4 regions of the Kitasatospora sp. NPDC001225 genome follow, and region 4 is predicted to be linked to each of the others. Evidence: riboswitches for the same ligand, from Rfam matches in the RefSeq annotation. Region 4 holds a riboswitch; each other region holds the start of a gene.
What was found. Region 4 has a riboswitch for cobalamin ahead of ACWDCZ_RS15455 (cobalamin biosynthesis protein). Riboswitches for the same ligand answer to the same signal wherever they lie in the genome.
Positions count from the first base shown of each region.

Region 1: another riboswitch for cobalamin. It lies ahead of metE (5-methyltetrahydropteroyltriglutamate--homocysteine S-methyltransferase); the one in region 4 lies ahead of ACWDCZ_RS15455 (cobalamin biosynthesis protein).
Region 2: another riboswitch for cobalamin. It lies ahead of ACWDCZ_RS35980 (CoA-acylating methylmalonate-semialdehyde dehydrogenase); the one in region 4 lies ahead of ACWDCZ_RS15455 (cobalamin biosynthesis protein).
Region 3: another riboswitch for cobalamin. It lies ahead of ACWDCZ_RS02520 (ribonucleoside-diphosphate reductase subunit alpha); the one in region 4 lies ahead of ACWDCZ_RS15455 (cobalamin biosynthesis protein).

Region 1 is NZ_JBSFJC010000134.1:304-3,478, forward strand. It holds partial or broken gene ACWDCZ_RS32085 (ECF transporter S component) at 1-489, shown strand, start outside; gene ACWDCZ_RS32090 (hypothetical protein) at 508-825, shown strand; cobalamin riboswitch at 925-1,128, shown strand; gene metE (5-methyltetrahydropteroyltriglutamate--homocysteine S-methyltransferase) at 1,310-3,175, shown strand, end outside.
Region 2 is NZ_JBSFJC010000186.1:5,292-8,466, reverse strand. It holds gene ACWDCZ_RS35985 (acyl-CoA dehydrogenase family protein) at 1-303, opposite strand, end outside; gene ACWDCZ_RS35980 (CoA-acylating methylmalonate-semialdehyde dehydrogenase) at 312-1,811, opposite strand; cobalamin riboswitch at 2,022-2,205, opposite strand; gene ACWDCZ_RS35975 (alcohol dehydrogenase catalytic domain-containing protein) at 2,339-3,175, opposite strand, start outside.
Region 3 is NZ_JBSFJC010000005.1:1,530-4,704, reverse strand. It holds gene ACWDCZ_RS02525 (hypothetical protein) at 1-362, opposite strand, end outside; cobalamin riboswitch at 836-962, shown strand; gene ACWDCZ_RS02520 (ribonucleoside-diphosphate reductase subunit alpha) at 1,156-3,175, shown strand, end outside.
Region 4 is NZ_JBSFJC010000037.1:9,548-12,722, forward strand. It holds gene ACWDCZ_RS15450 (cobyric acid synthase) at 1-409, opposite strand, end outside; gene ACWDCZ_RS15455 (cobalamin biosynthesis protein) at 406-1,398, opposite strand; cobalamin riboswitch at 1,507-1,637, opposite strand; gene ACWDCZ_RS15460 (alpha/beta hydrolase family protein) at 1,965-3,071, shown strand.

The sequences.
Region 1 (3,175 bases), on a different contig from region 4:
CCCTGGATGCCGTACCAGATGTTCGGCTGCGCCTTCGTCGGCATGCTCGCCGGACTGCTGCCGGGGGCCGGGCGGCGCTGGGAGGTGCCGCTGCTGGCCGGGTACGGGGCGTTCTCCGGCTACCTCTTCGGCTTCCTGCTGAACCTCTCCTTCTGGCCGTTCTCCACCGACCCGAACAGCTCGATCGCCTACCTGCCGGGCCTGCCCTTCACCGAGCAGTGGCACCGCTACCTGCTGTTCGACCTGGCCACCTCGCTCGGCTGGGACACCGGCCGCGCCGTCAGCACCTTCACCGCCGTGCTCGTCGTCGGGCCGGCCGTCCTCACCGTCTTCCGCCGCGCGGCCCGCCGCGCCAACTTCGAGCCCACGGTGCGCTTCGAGGCCCCGCCCGGCCCGGACGCCCCATCCGGCCAGGACGCCACGCCCGGCCCGGACACCACGGTGGGGCCGCCGACCGCCGCGCGGCCCACCGGCCCGGCGCACCCCTGAACCGAAAGGCCGACCATCGTGCCCAAGCCCGCGAAGCACCGGACGATGACGCTGGACGGGGTCGACGTCGTCGTCCTGACCCCGGAACAGCACGCCGCACTGGAATCCGCCCGCCGCCAGCTGGGCGGAGCGCAGGCGCAGGTCGCCAGGATGAGGTCCGACCTCCAGCGGGGACGGCGGCTGCTGGTCGAAGCCGAACGGATACTGGCGGGCATCCCCGCCGACCAGCTCGCGCGACTGGACGGCCGACTGGGTCCGGGACGCGGCCTGACCGGACTGCTCGCGGACATCCGCGCCGCCCTGCCCGGCACGCCGGACACCCCGACGCGGACCTGACCACCGGCCCCGCGAGCCGTGGTGGCGTTCCACCATGCGGACGGGTTCCGAGATTCCCGCGCCGGGCCCGGCGCTTTGCCCCTAAGCTGACGGTGCAGCTGGTTCGCCCTGTCCGCCAGGCAGGGCGTCGCAAGAGGGAACCCGGTGACGCCTTTCGACTGGCCAGTCCGGGACTGCCCCGCAGCGGTGAGTGGGAACGACCGCCGTCATACGCACTGGACCCGGGACGGGTCTGGGAAGCGACGGCCAGTAGGTGTCCGCCCTTCACGGGACGGACGCGCCCGCGAGTCCGAAGACCTGCCACTGCCCGCCCGCGGACGACCCGCGCGCGGCTATCCGGTGACCTCGTGGGCGGGTCGGCGACCATACCAGGCGGACCAGGCCCGTACGTTCCCGTGACGGCCGCCGCCGGGTACGTCATCCCTTCGCGCCTTCGTGCCGTCTCCGGGTACCTGAGGAGAACAGACTCGCGAAGGAGAGTCCCTTGACCACGAAGTCCGCAGCCGCGGCGAGCGTCGCCACCGCGTACGGCTACCCCCGCCAGGGCCGGGGCCGGGAGCTCAAGAAGGCCATCGAGGGCTACTGGAAGGGCTCGGTCACCGCCGAGGTGCTGCTGGCCACCGCCGCCGACCTGCGCCGGGGGAACTGGCAGCAGCTCGCCGACTCCGGCGTCGAAGAGGTCCCGACCGGTGACTTCTCGTTCTACGACCACGTACTGGACACCACGGTCGCCGTCGGCGCGATCCCGCCCCGGCACCGGGCCGCCGTCGAAGCCGACCCGCTGGACGGGTACTTCGCCATGGCGCGCGGCAACCAGGACGTCGCCCCGCTGGAGATGACCAAGTGGTTCGACACCAACTACCACTACCTGGTGCCGGAGCTGGGGCCGGACACGGTGTTCACGGCGAACCCGGCCAAGGCGGTGGGCGAACTGCGCGAGGCGCTGCTGCTCGGCCACGCGGCCCGGCCGGTGCTGGTCGGGCCGGTCACCTACCTGCTGCTCGCCAAGCCGGCGCCCGGGGTGGCCGCCGACTTCCAGCCGATCACCCTGCTGGACCGGCTGCTGCCCGTCTACGCGGAGCTGCTGGCCGGGTTGCGCGCCGCCGGCGCCGACTGGGTGCAGCTGGACGAGCCCGCGCTGGTCCAGGACCGCACCCCGGCCGAGCTCAACGCCGCCGCCCGCGCCTACCGCGAGCTGGGCGCCCTCACCGACCGGCCCAAGCTGCTGGTCGCCAGCTACTTCGACCGGCTCGGCGACGCCCTGCCGGTCCTGGCGAAGGCCCCGATCGAGGGCCTGGCACTGGACTTCACCGGTCCGGCCGCCGCCAACCTGGAGGACCTCGCCGCCGCCGGCGGCCTGCCCGGCAAGCGACTGGTGGCGGGGGTGATCGACGGGCGCAACATCTGGATCAACGACCTGGAGAAGTCCCTCACGACCCTGGCGACCCTGCTGGGCCTCGCCGACACCGTCGACGTCGCGCCGTCCTGCTCCCTGCTGCACGTGCCGATCGACGCCACCCTCGAACGCGACATCGACCCGCAGATCGCCCGCTGGCTGGCCTTCGCCAAGCAGAAGGCCACCGAGGCGGCGCTGCTCGCTCGCGGCCTGCGCGAGGGCACCGGCGCGATCGCCGCCGACCTCGCGGCCAACCGGGCCGACCTGGCCTCCCGCGCGGGCTCGCCGATCACCCGCGACCCGGCGGTGCGCGCCCGGATCGCCGCCGTCACCGACGCGGACGCCCGTCGCGCCCAGGCCTACCCGCAGCGGGCCGAGGCCCAGCGCGCCCGGCTCGGCCTGCCGCTGCTGCCGACCACCACCATCGGCTCCTTCCCGCAGACCACCGAACTGCGCGTCGCCCGGGCCGACCTGACGGCCGGTCGGATCGACGGCGCCGCGTACCAGGAGCGGATGGAGGCCGAGGTCCGCGAGGTCATCGCGTACCAGGAGAAGGCCGGACTGGACGTCCTGGTGCACGGCGAGCCCGAGCGCAACGACATGGTCCAGTACTTCGCCGAGCAGCTCACCGGCTACCTGGCCACCCGGCACGGCTGGGTGCAGTCCTACGGCACCCGGTACGTGCGCCCGCCGGTCCTCGCCGGGGACATCTCCCGGCCGCACCCGATGACCGTCGACTGGTTCCGCTACGCGCAGGGCCTGACCGACCGCCCCGTGAAGGGCATGCTGACCGGCCCGGTCACCATGCTCGCCTGGTCCTTCGTCCGCGACGACCAGCCGCTCGCCGACACCGCCCGCCAGGTCGCCCTCGCCCTGCGCGACGAGGTCGTCGACCTGGAGGCCGGGGGCGCCGCCGTCGTCCAGGTCGACGAGCCGGCCCTGCGCGAGACCCTC
Region 2 (3,175 bases), on a different contig from region 4:
GCCGTAGCGGTCGATCATCCAGGCGACCATGTTGTGGATCGACAGGTAGCCGGCGATGGACGGGCAGCCGGTCGCCAGCGCCTCGAAGACGAGCACGCCGTCCTGGCGGCCGAGCTCCGAGCCGCCCGCCTCCTCCCGCACGTAGACGCCGCCGAGGCCCAGGTCGGCGGCCTTGCGCAGGACGTCGATCGGGAAGTGCTTGGCCTGGTCCCACGCGACGGCGTGCGGGGCGAGGTGCTCGCGGGCGAAGTCCCGGGTGGTCGCGACGATGGCGAGCTGGTCGTCGGTCAGATGGGTGTGCACGGCGCGCCTCAGCCCATCGTCGGGATGGTGAAGCTCGCGCCCTCCTTGGCCCCGGAGGGCCAGCGCGAGGTGACGGTGCGGGTGCGGGTGTAGAAGCGGATCGAGTCCGGCCCGTGCTGGTTGAGGTCGCCGAACGCGGAGCGCTTCCAGCCGCCGAAGGTGTGGTAGGCGATCGGCACCGGGATCGGCACGTTGACCCCGACCATGCCGGTGTTCACCCGCCGGGCGAAGTCCCGGGCGGTGTCGCCGTCCCGGGTGTAGATGGCCACCCCGTTGCCGAACTCGTGCTCGCTGGGCAGCCGCAGCGCCTCCTCGGAGTCGGCGGCACGCACCACGGTGAGCACCGGCCCGAAGATCTCCTCCCGGTAGATCCGCATGCCGGGCGTGACCCGGTCGAACAGCGAGGCGCCGAGGAAGTAGCCGTCCTCGTGCCCCGCCAGCCGGAAGTCCCGTCCGTCGACGACGAGTTCGGCGCCCTCCTCGACCCCGAGGTCCAGGTAGCCGCGCACCCGCGCCAGCGCGTCGGCGCCGACCAGCGGTCCGAAGTCCGCCGCCGGGTCGTCCGAGCGCCCGACCTTGAGCGCGCCGATCCGCTCGACCAGCTTCGCCACCAGGGCGTCCGCCGTCGCCTCCCCCACCGGGACGGCCACCGAGATGGCCATGCAGCGCTCCCCGGCCGAGCCGTACCCGGCCCCGATCAGCGCGTCCGCCGCCTGGTCGAGGTCGGCGTCCGGCATCACGATCAGGTGGTTCTTGGCGCCGCCGAAGCACTGCGCCCGCTTCCCGTGCGCGGCGGCGGTGGCGTACACGTACTGGGCGATCGGCGTGGAGCCGACGAAGCCGAGCGCCTGGACGCGCGGGTCCTCCAGCAGGGTGTCCACGGCCTCCTTGTCGCCGTTGACGACGTTGAGCACGCCCGGCGGCAGCCCGGCCTCCAGGAACAGCTCGGCCAGCCGCAGCGGTACCGAGGGGTCGCGCTCCGAGGGCTTGAGCACGAAGGCGTTTCCGCAGGCCAGCGCGGGCGCGGCCTTCCAGAGCGGGATCATCGCCGGGAAGTTGAACGGCGTGATGCCCGCGACCACGCCGAGCGGCTGGCGCATCGAGTACACGTCGATGCCCGTCCCGGCGTTGTCGCTGAACTCGCCCTTCAGCAGGTGCGGGATGCCGGCGGCGAACTCCACGACCTCCAGGCCGCGTTGGATGTCGCCGTGGGCGTCGGCCACGGTCTTGCCGTGCTCGGCGGAGAGCAGCCGGGCCAGCTCGTCCTTCTCCTGCTCGACGAGCTGGAGGAACCGCAGCAGGACGCGGGCCCGCCGCTGCGGGTTCCAGGCGGCCCACGCGGGCTGGGCCTGCTCGGCGTCGGCGATCACCGCCTCGACCTCGGCGCGGCCCGCCAGGGGCACCCTGGCCTGCACCCGGCCGGTGTTGGGGTCGTACACGTCGCCGAAGCGGCCGGAGGTGCCGGCGGTGGGCTTGCCGGCGATGAAGTGGGTCAGTTCTCGGACCATCGGTTCCTACTCTCGACAGGGGTGGGGAGAGGAGGAATGGAGGCCGCCGCCGGTCGGCGGGCGCACGGTGGTGCGCCCCTCGGCACGGGCGTACGGCGGTGTGACGGTACGTCAGGACGCGGGCGCCCTGGCGGTCGTCGGCACGGGACAGCCAGGCGCGGTGGAACGGAAGCAGCCCGGAGTCATGTGTGTCGTCTCCATCCTCGTGGAAAACACGAACCACCCGCGGCCGGTATCCTGACTCCCGGATCACCGCACGCCCTCAGGCCTTCCCGGCTGGCTGCCAGTGGCCGTCATCTGCGAGGACGGACTCCCCGGTCACAGTGGCGGGACCGTGCCGGACTCACACCGGCTTCCCTGACACCGCGGACCTGCCGTCGACCATATAGTTGGACGTCCTAGTAAGTCCAGGGGTACGCGCCCGCGCCGCGCCGCCGGAGGGCCGCTCACCCCCGTCCACCTGCCCGGACACGCCGGGAGCCGGCCCCGAGGGACCGGCTCCGAGGGCCGACTCCGATGACCGCCGCTCAGCGGCCGGTGGTGACGACCATCCGGAAGCGGGCCCGGTTGGCCGCCATCTTCTCCACCGCCGCCGCGGTCCGCTCCAGCGGCACCTCCTCGACCCAGGCCCGCACCCCCGTCTGCGCCGCGAAGCGCAGCGTGTCCTGGGTGTCGACCGCGATGCCCGAGGAGTGCGCGTAGACCTTCCGGTCGCCCTGGATCAACTGCAGGGCGCTCAGCTCCAGCGGCTCCGCCGGGAGTCCGACCATGACGAGCTCGCCCCGGCGGGTGATCCCGTCGATCGTCGCCACCACGGCGGGCGCGTTGGTGACGGTGGACAGGACCACCTTCGCACCTCCCAACTGCCGCAGGGCCTCGGCGACATCGCCCGCGGTGCTGTCGATGTAGTGGGCGGCGCCGAGCCGGAGCGCGAGCGGCCCCTTCTCCTGGCCGCGGGCGATGGCGACGGTACGGAAGCCCATCTTCTCGGCGAACTGGACGCCCAGGTGGCCGAGTCCGCCGATCCCCAGGATGGCGACGGTGTCCCCGGGCCGTGCGGCGGAGCGGCGCAGGGCGTTGAAGACCGTCACCCCCGCGCAGGCCAGCGGCGCCGCCTCGACCGCGGTGAGCTCGTCCGGGACCGCCGCCAGGGCCACGGCCGGGACGACGACGGAGTCGGCGAACCCGCCCGGATAGGCGACGCCGGGGATCTCGACCCGTGCGCAGTGCAGGCCGTCGCCCGCCCGGCAGGCGTCGCAGTGCCCGCAGCTGCCGCCGTACCAGCCGACCGCGACCCGGTCGCCGACCCGCCAGCCCTCCACGCCCTCGCCGAGGGCGTCGACGCGGCCGGCGATCTCGTGCCC
Region 3 (3,175 bases), on a different contig from region 4:
TGGAGCGCGGAGAACAGCGCTCCCGCGTCCTGCGGCGCCGGGTCGGTGGCAGCCTCCCAGATCGGCTTCGACGGGTCGTCCGGCGTACCGGACGTGCTCGGGGGGACGGTCGGCTGGGTGGATTTCGCGACGGTCGGGGAACCGTCGTCCTTCTTGCCCTGGAGCAGCACCACGCCGCCCGCGACCAGGCCGCCCACCACGGCGACCGCGGCCACCACACCGACGACCTTCATCCGGCGACGGCGTTTGCCCTCGACCTCGTTGCGGTCCGCCAGCGCGTCCCAGTCCGGCTCGGCCCGCTGCTGCGGGACCGGCTGCTGGGGCTGCTGCTGGAGGTGCCACTGCGGCTGCGGCTGCGCCACGGGCTGGGGCTGCCCGACCGGCTGCGGGTGCGGCTGCCCCACCGGCGGAGCCGGCTGCGGCGGAGGCGCGACCGGGTGCGGCACCGGCGGGATGGGCTGCGCGACCGGCTGCACCGACGGCACCACCGGCCCGTACGAGGCGGGCGGCGGCCCGAAACCCCCGCTCGGCGGCGGTACCGGACCAGGTACCACCGGCTGCTGACTCTGTGCGCCCCCCGGCCCGGCGGGAGGCGTTCCCTGCGGCCCCTGCCCAGGTACGCCAGTTCCGTCGCTCATGCGCCCAGATCGTAGGGCATCCTCGTGAGCGCCGGTCCTCCCGGTGACCATTCCGTATCGAAACCAGGACGCCCCCGGCCCGGTTCCGGGGCTACCGAGGGCCATCGCGCACCACGTTCCTGGTACTGCCGGTCATCGTCCCGACACGCGGCGCCGTACTACATCTGGGGTCGCTTCAGTGAGACACCACTACATGTATGCTCGCTTCTGCTGTCGATGCAGGGGAACCCGGTGCGAATCCGGGACTGCCCCGCAGCGGTGAGCGGGCGGCTCCAGCAGCCGCACCCCGCGAGTCCGAGTACCTGCCGACGGCGTGCGCCACGGCCCTCCCGCAGAGGCCGCGCCGGCACCAGCAGTACCCCTCCGGGCCTCGCGGGCGGGCCGGGGAGTCACCTCGCGCGACGCTTTTTTGCGTTCGCGCCGTGCTCCCCTGCCCAGATCGGCCCGGTGGCCCCCCGAGCACCGCCGCCGATCGCCGCCAGGAGAGAGCGCCTTGACCACCGCTGCCTCAGCCACCCTGCCCGCCCAGGGCTCCGGTACCGCCTTCACCGACCCGACGGTCTCCGACCCCGGGGGCGCGCTGCTGCGGCTGCTCACCGACCGCAGCACCGACCTCACCGAGGTCGACCCCGGCCATGTCGCCGCCGCCGCGCTGCGCGGCCGCCACGCCGGCTCGGACTTCGCCGAGCTGCGCGGGCTGGCCGTGGACGCCGCCGCGTCGATGATCGCCGAGGACCCCCAGTACTCGAAGCTGGCCGCCCGCCTGCTCGCGCTGGAGATCGTCGACGAGGCGAACAGCCAGGGCTCGGTGTCCTTCTCCGCCTCGATCGCCGTCGGCCACACCGAGGGCCTGATCGGCGACACCACCGCGGACTTCGTCGCCAAGCACGCCGCCGCCCTGGACGCGCTGATCGACACCGCCGGCGACGACCGCTTCGAGTACTTCGGCCTGCGCACCGTGCAGTCCCGCTACCTGCTGCGCCACCCGATCACCCGCAAGGTGATCGAGACCCCGCAGCACTTCCTGCTCCGTGTCGCCTGCGGCCTGGCGGTCGGCGACTCCGAGCAGTCGGTGCGCGAGGTGGCCGAGCTGTACGGCCTGATGAGCCGCCTGGAGTACCTGACCTCCTCGCCGACGCTGTTCAACTCCGGCACCCGGCACCCGCAGATGTCGAGCTGCTACCTGCTCGACTCGCCGCTGGACAACCTGGACTCGATCTACAACCGCTACGCGCAGATCGCCCGCCTGTCCAAGCACGCCGGCGGCATCGGCCTGTCCTACTCGCGCATCCGCTCGCGCGGCAGCCTGATCCGCGGCACCAACGGCAAGTCCAACGGCATCGTGCCGTTCCTGCGCACCCTCGACTCCTCGGTCGCCGCCGTCAACCAGGGCGGCCGCCGCAAGGGCGCGGCCTGTGTCTACCTGGAGACCTGGCACGCCGACATCGAGGAGTTCCTGGAGCTCCGCGACAACACCGGCGAAGAGGCCCGCCGCACCCACAACCTCAACCTGGCGCACTGGATCCCGGACGAGTTCATGCGCCGGGTCAACGCCAACCAGGACTGGTCGCTGTTCTCCCCGGCCGACGTGCCGGAGCTGGTCGACCTGTGGGGCGCCGACTTCGACGAGGCCTACCGCAAGGCCGAGCTGGCCGGCAAAGCCGTCCGCACCATCCCGGCGCAGACCCTGTACGCCCGCATGATGCGCACCCTGGCGCAGACCGGCAACGGCTGGATGACCTTCAAGGACGCCTCCAACCGCGCCGCCAACCAGACCGCCCTGCCGGGCCGCACCGTGCACTCCTCCAACCTGTGCACGGAGATCCTGGAGGTCACGGACGACTCCGAGACCGCCGTCTGCAACCTCGGCTCGGTCAACCTCGGCGCCCACGTGGCCCCCGGTGCCACGGTCGACGACCTGCTCGGCGCCATGGACTGGGAGCGCCTCGACGCCACCGTCCGCACGGCCGTGACGTTCCTCGACCGCGTGGTGGACATCAACTTCTACCCGACCACCGAGGCCGGCACCTCCAACTCCCGCTGGCGGCCGGTCGGCCTCGGCGTGATGGGCCTCCAGGACGTCTTCTTCAAGCTGCGGATCGACTTCGACTCCGCCGAGGCCGCCCGCCTGTCCACGCTGATCGCCGAGCGCATCATGCTCACCGCGTACGAGCGCTCCGCCGACCTGGCCGAGCAGCTCGGCCGCCACGAGGCGTACGGCGAGACCCGCGCCGCCCGCGGCGAGCTGCACATCGACCACTTCCCGACGGCCGCCCCGCAGTGGGCCGACCGCTGGACGGCGCTGCGCGCCCGGATCGCCGAGACCGGCCTGCGCAACTCGCTGCTGCTGGCCATCGCGCCGACCGCGACCATCGCGTCCATCGCCGGCGTGTACGAGTGCATCGAGCCGCAGGTGTCCAACCTGTTCAAGCGCGAGACGCTGTCCGGCGAGTTCCTCCAGGTCAACCCGTACCTGGTGCGCGAGCTCAAGGAGCTCGGCGTCTGGGACCAGCAGACCCGCGACGCCCTGCGCGACG
Region 4 (3,175 bases):
GCGATCCCGCGCCCTCGCAGACCACCACGTCGTAGCGGCCGCGCAGGTCGGCCAGGCACTCCAGGGCGCGCTCCAGCAGGACGGGCTTGCGCTCGCGGTAGTCCAGCGCGCCGACCTCGGCCACCGGCCGGCCGAGCAGCACCACCTGGCTGCGGCCGTCCGCGCCCGGCTTGAGCAGCACCGGGTTCATCGCCGCCTCCGGCTCCACCCGGGCGGCCTGCGCCTGCATCGCCTGGGCGCGGCCGATCTCGGCGCCGTCGGCGGTGACGAAGGAGTTGAGCGACATGTTCTGCGCCTTGAACGGCGCGACCCGTACGCCCTGGCGGGCGAGCCACCGGCAGATCCCGGCCGTCACCACGCTCTTGCCCGCGTCCGAGGTCGTCCCCGCGACCAGCAGTGCGTTGCTCATGCCCGTCCCCTCTTCTTCAGCAGTGCCCGCAGCAGGACGTGCCCCGCGACCGTCGTACCCAGCGCCAGTGCGCCCACCCGCCGGGAGAGCGCGCAGGCCCGCTCGATGTCGTCCACTGTCACCGGCCGCAGCTCCGCGCCCAGGACGGGCCGGTGCTCCACCCGCTCGCCGTACCGCAGCGTGCCGCCCAGTCGGGCGCCCACCGCGCCGGCGAACGCCGATTCGGCCTGGCCCGCGTTCGGGCTCGGGTGCGCGGAGCCGTCGCGCCGCCAGACCCGCCAGGCGGTCCGGGGCTCGGGGGCGGCGGCCACGGTCAGCAGCGCCGTCAGCCGGGCGCCCGGCCAGCCCGCCACGTCGTCCAGCCGGGCGGAGGCCCAGCCGAACCGGGCGTAGCGGGGCGAGCGGTGGCCGACCATGGCGTCCAGGGTGTTCACGGCGCGGAAGGCCAGCAGGCCGGGGGTGCCGGCCAGGGCGCCCCAGGTCAGCGCGTTCACCACGGCGTCGGCGGTGTTCTCGGCCACCGACTCGACCACCGCCCGGGCGATCTGCTGCCCGTCCAGGGCGCTCGGGTCCCGCCCGCACAGGTGCGGCAGCCGCTCCCGGGCGGCGGCGAGGTCGCCGGCGGCCAGCGAGCGGCCGATGGTGCGGGCCTCCCGGGTCAGCGAGGTGCCGCCGAGCACCGTCCAGGTCGCGGCCGCCGCCAGCGCCGCCCGGCCCAGCGGGCGCCGGCCCACCGTACGGTCCAGGGCGAACGCGCCCGCCGCGACCGCGCCCACGCACAGCGCGGTGTACCCGGCCCCGGCGGCGCGGTCGTCGCGCCACAGCCGCCGCTCCAGCCGGGTCGCGGCGCTGCCGAAGAAGGCCACCGGGTGGCCCCGGCGGGGGTCGGCGAAGCGGGCGTCGGCGGCGTAGCCCGCGGCGGCGCCGAGCGCGAACACGGCGGCTCGGGTCAGCGGGCGCGGAGCGGGGGAAGGCGCGCGCGGGGTCATCGGCCGCACGGCGGAGGGCAGCTCGGAGTCCGGCCGGGCGGGGCAGCCTGCATCGCGTGCGTGTCCTCACTCAGGGTCCGCGCCCTGGATCGACGTGACGGCGGCGAGAGTCTCCTGGCTTCCGGGTCGAACGCACCCCCGGAGCCTTCCAGCGGCCGTGGACGGCCCGCCGTGGCGATGTTCCGAGCGTGCTCCCCGGTGACAGTGGCGGGACCGCGCCGGACTTCCACCGGCTTCCTCTCCATGCCTCCGTTTGGCCCCAGGATCCCATCACGGGCCCGAACCGGGAGTCAACCGAGGTCACGGAGGGGTTGGTCACACGGGGACGCCGCTGACGCCCGGTCGGATCGCCCGGCGCGGCCCCGCCCCGACCCCCGCCACCGGCACCCCCTGAGTACCGCCCTGAGCACCCCGGGAGCGCCCGCCGGGTGACCCGGACGGCCCAGCCCGGTGGCCGGTCGGGCGGAGCGCCGGTGAACTGGGGCTCGAACACCGTCCGGTCCGTGAAGAACGTCCGTGAACAACGTCCGTGAACGACGTCCGTGAACAACAGAGCGGGGAGCGAGATGCGTTGGGGAACCGCCGCCGTCGTGGCGGCCGCCGCGGTGGGGGCCGCCGTGCTGGTGGTCGGCCGCCGGGCCTCCGAGCGGATGGTCCGTCCGGTGACCGCCGTCCAGGAGTCCGGGCCGGTCCAGGTCCGCGCCCTCGCCGCCGGCCGGGTCACCTTCACCCGCGGCCCCGCGAGCCTGCGCCCCGGCCGCTGGGCGGTGGAGTGGGCGGACGGCGGGCACGCGGTCGTCGAGGAGGTGCTGCACGCGGACGAACAGGGCGTCACCCGCCGACTGGTCCGCGCCGACCGGGGCACCCTCGCCCCCGGCACCGAGGTCCGCTTCACCCCGCGGGTCCACCTCGGCGACCCCACCGAGGCGCTCGGCCTCGCCTTCGCCGACACCACCGCCGACGGCGAGCTCGGCGCCCTCCCCGCCTGGCGGCTCGACGGCAAGCGCGGCACCTGGGTGATCCTGGCGCACGGCCCCGGCGACGACCGCCGGCAGACCCTCCCGGTGCTCCCCGTCCTCGACCGGCTCGGCCTGCCCGCCCTCGCCGTCACCTACCGCGGCGACCGGGGCGCCCCCGCCTCCCCGGACGGGCTCAGCCACTTCGGCGAGACCGAGTGGCGCGACATCGAGGCGGCGGTACGGCTGGCGCTCGACAGCGGCGCGGGCAAGGTGATCCTGTACGGCTGGTCCGTCGGCGCGACCATCGTGCTGCAGACCGTGGCCCGCTCCGCCTGGTCGCACGCCGTCCGCGGTCTGATCCTCGACTCGCCCGTGCTCGACCTGCCCGCCTCCGCCCGCCGGGACGCCGCCCGGGCCGGCTTCCAGGGCGTCGCCGCCGAGCTCGGCGCCCTCGCCGCCGAGGGCCGCACCGGGGTCGACCTCGCCGACTTCGGCCGCATCGCCGACGGCACCGACCTGCGGGTGCCGACCCTCCTCCTGCACAGCCCCGAGGACCGGATCGCGCCCTTCGGCGCCGCCGAGAAGCTGGCCGCCGCCCGCCGCGACGTGGTGAGCCTCCAGCCCTTCCCCGGCGCCGACCACGCCACCCTCTGGAACACCGCCCCCGACCGCTACACCGAACTCCTCCGCCGCTGGCTCACCCCGCTGCTCTAGGGCCTGTCTTCGGGCTCCCGTCGTTCGCCCCGCAGAGGCGAGTCCGAAGACCGGCCCTGGCCCCTCAACCACCCCCCCTGTGCGCGAGGGCGTTTTCGGCTGGT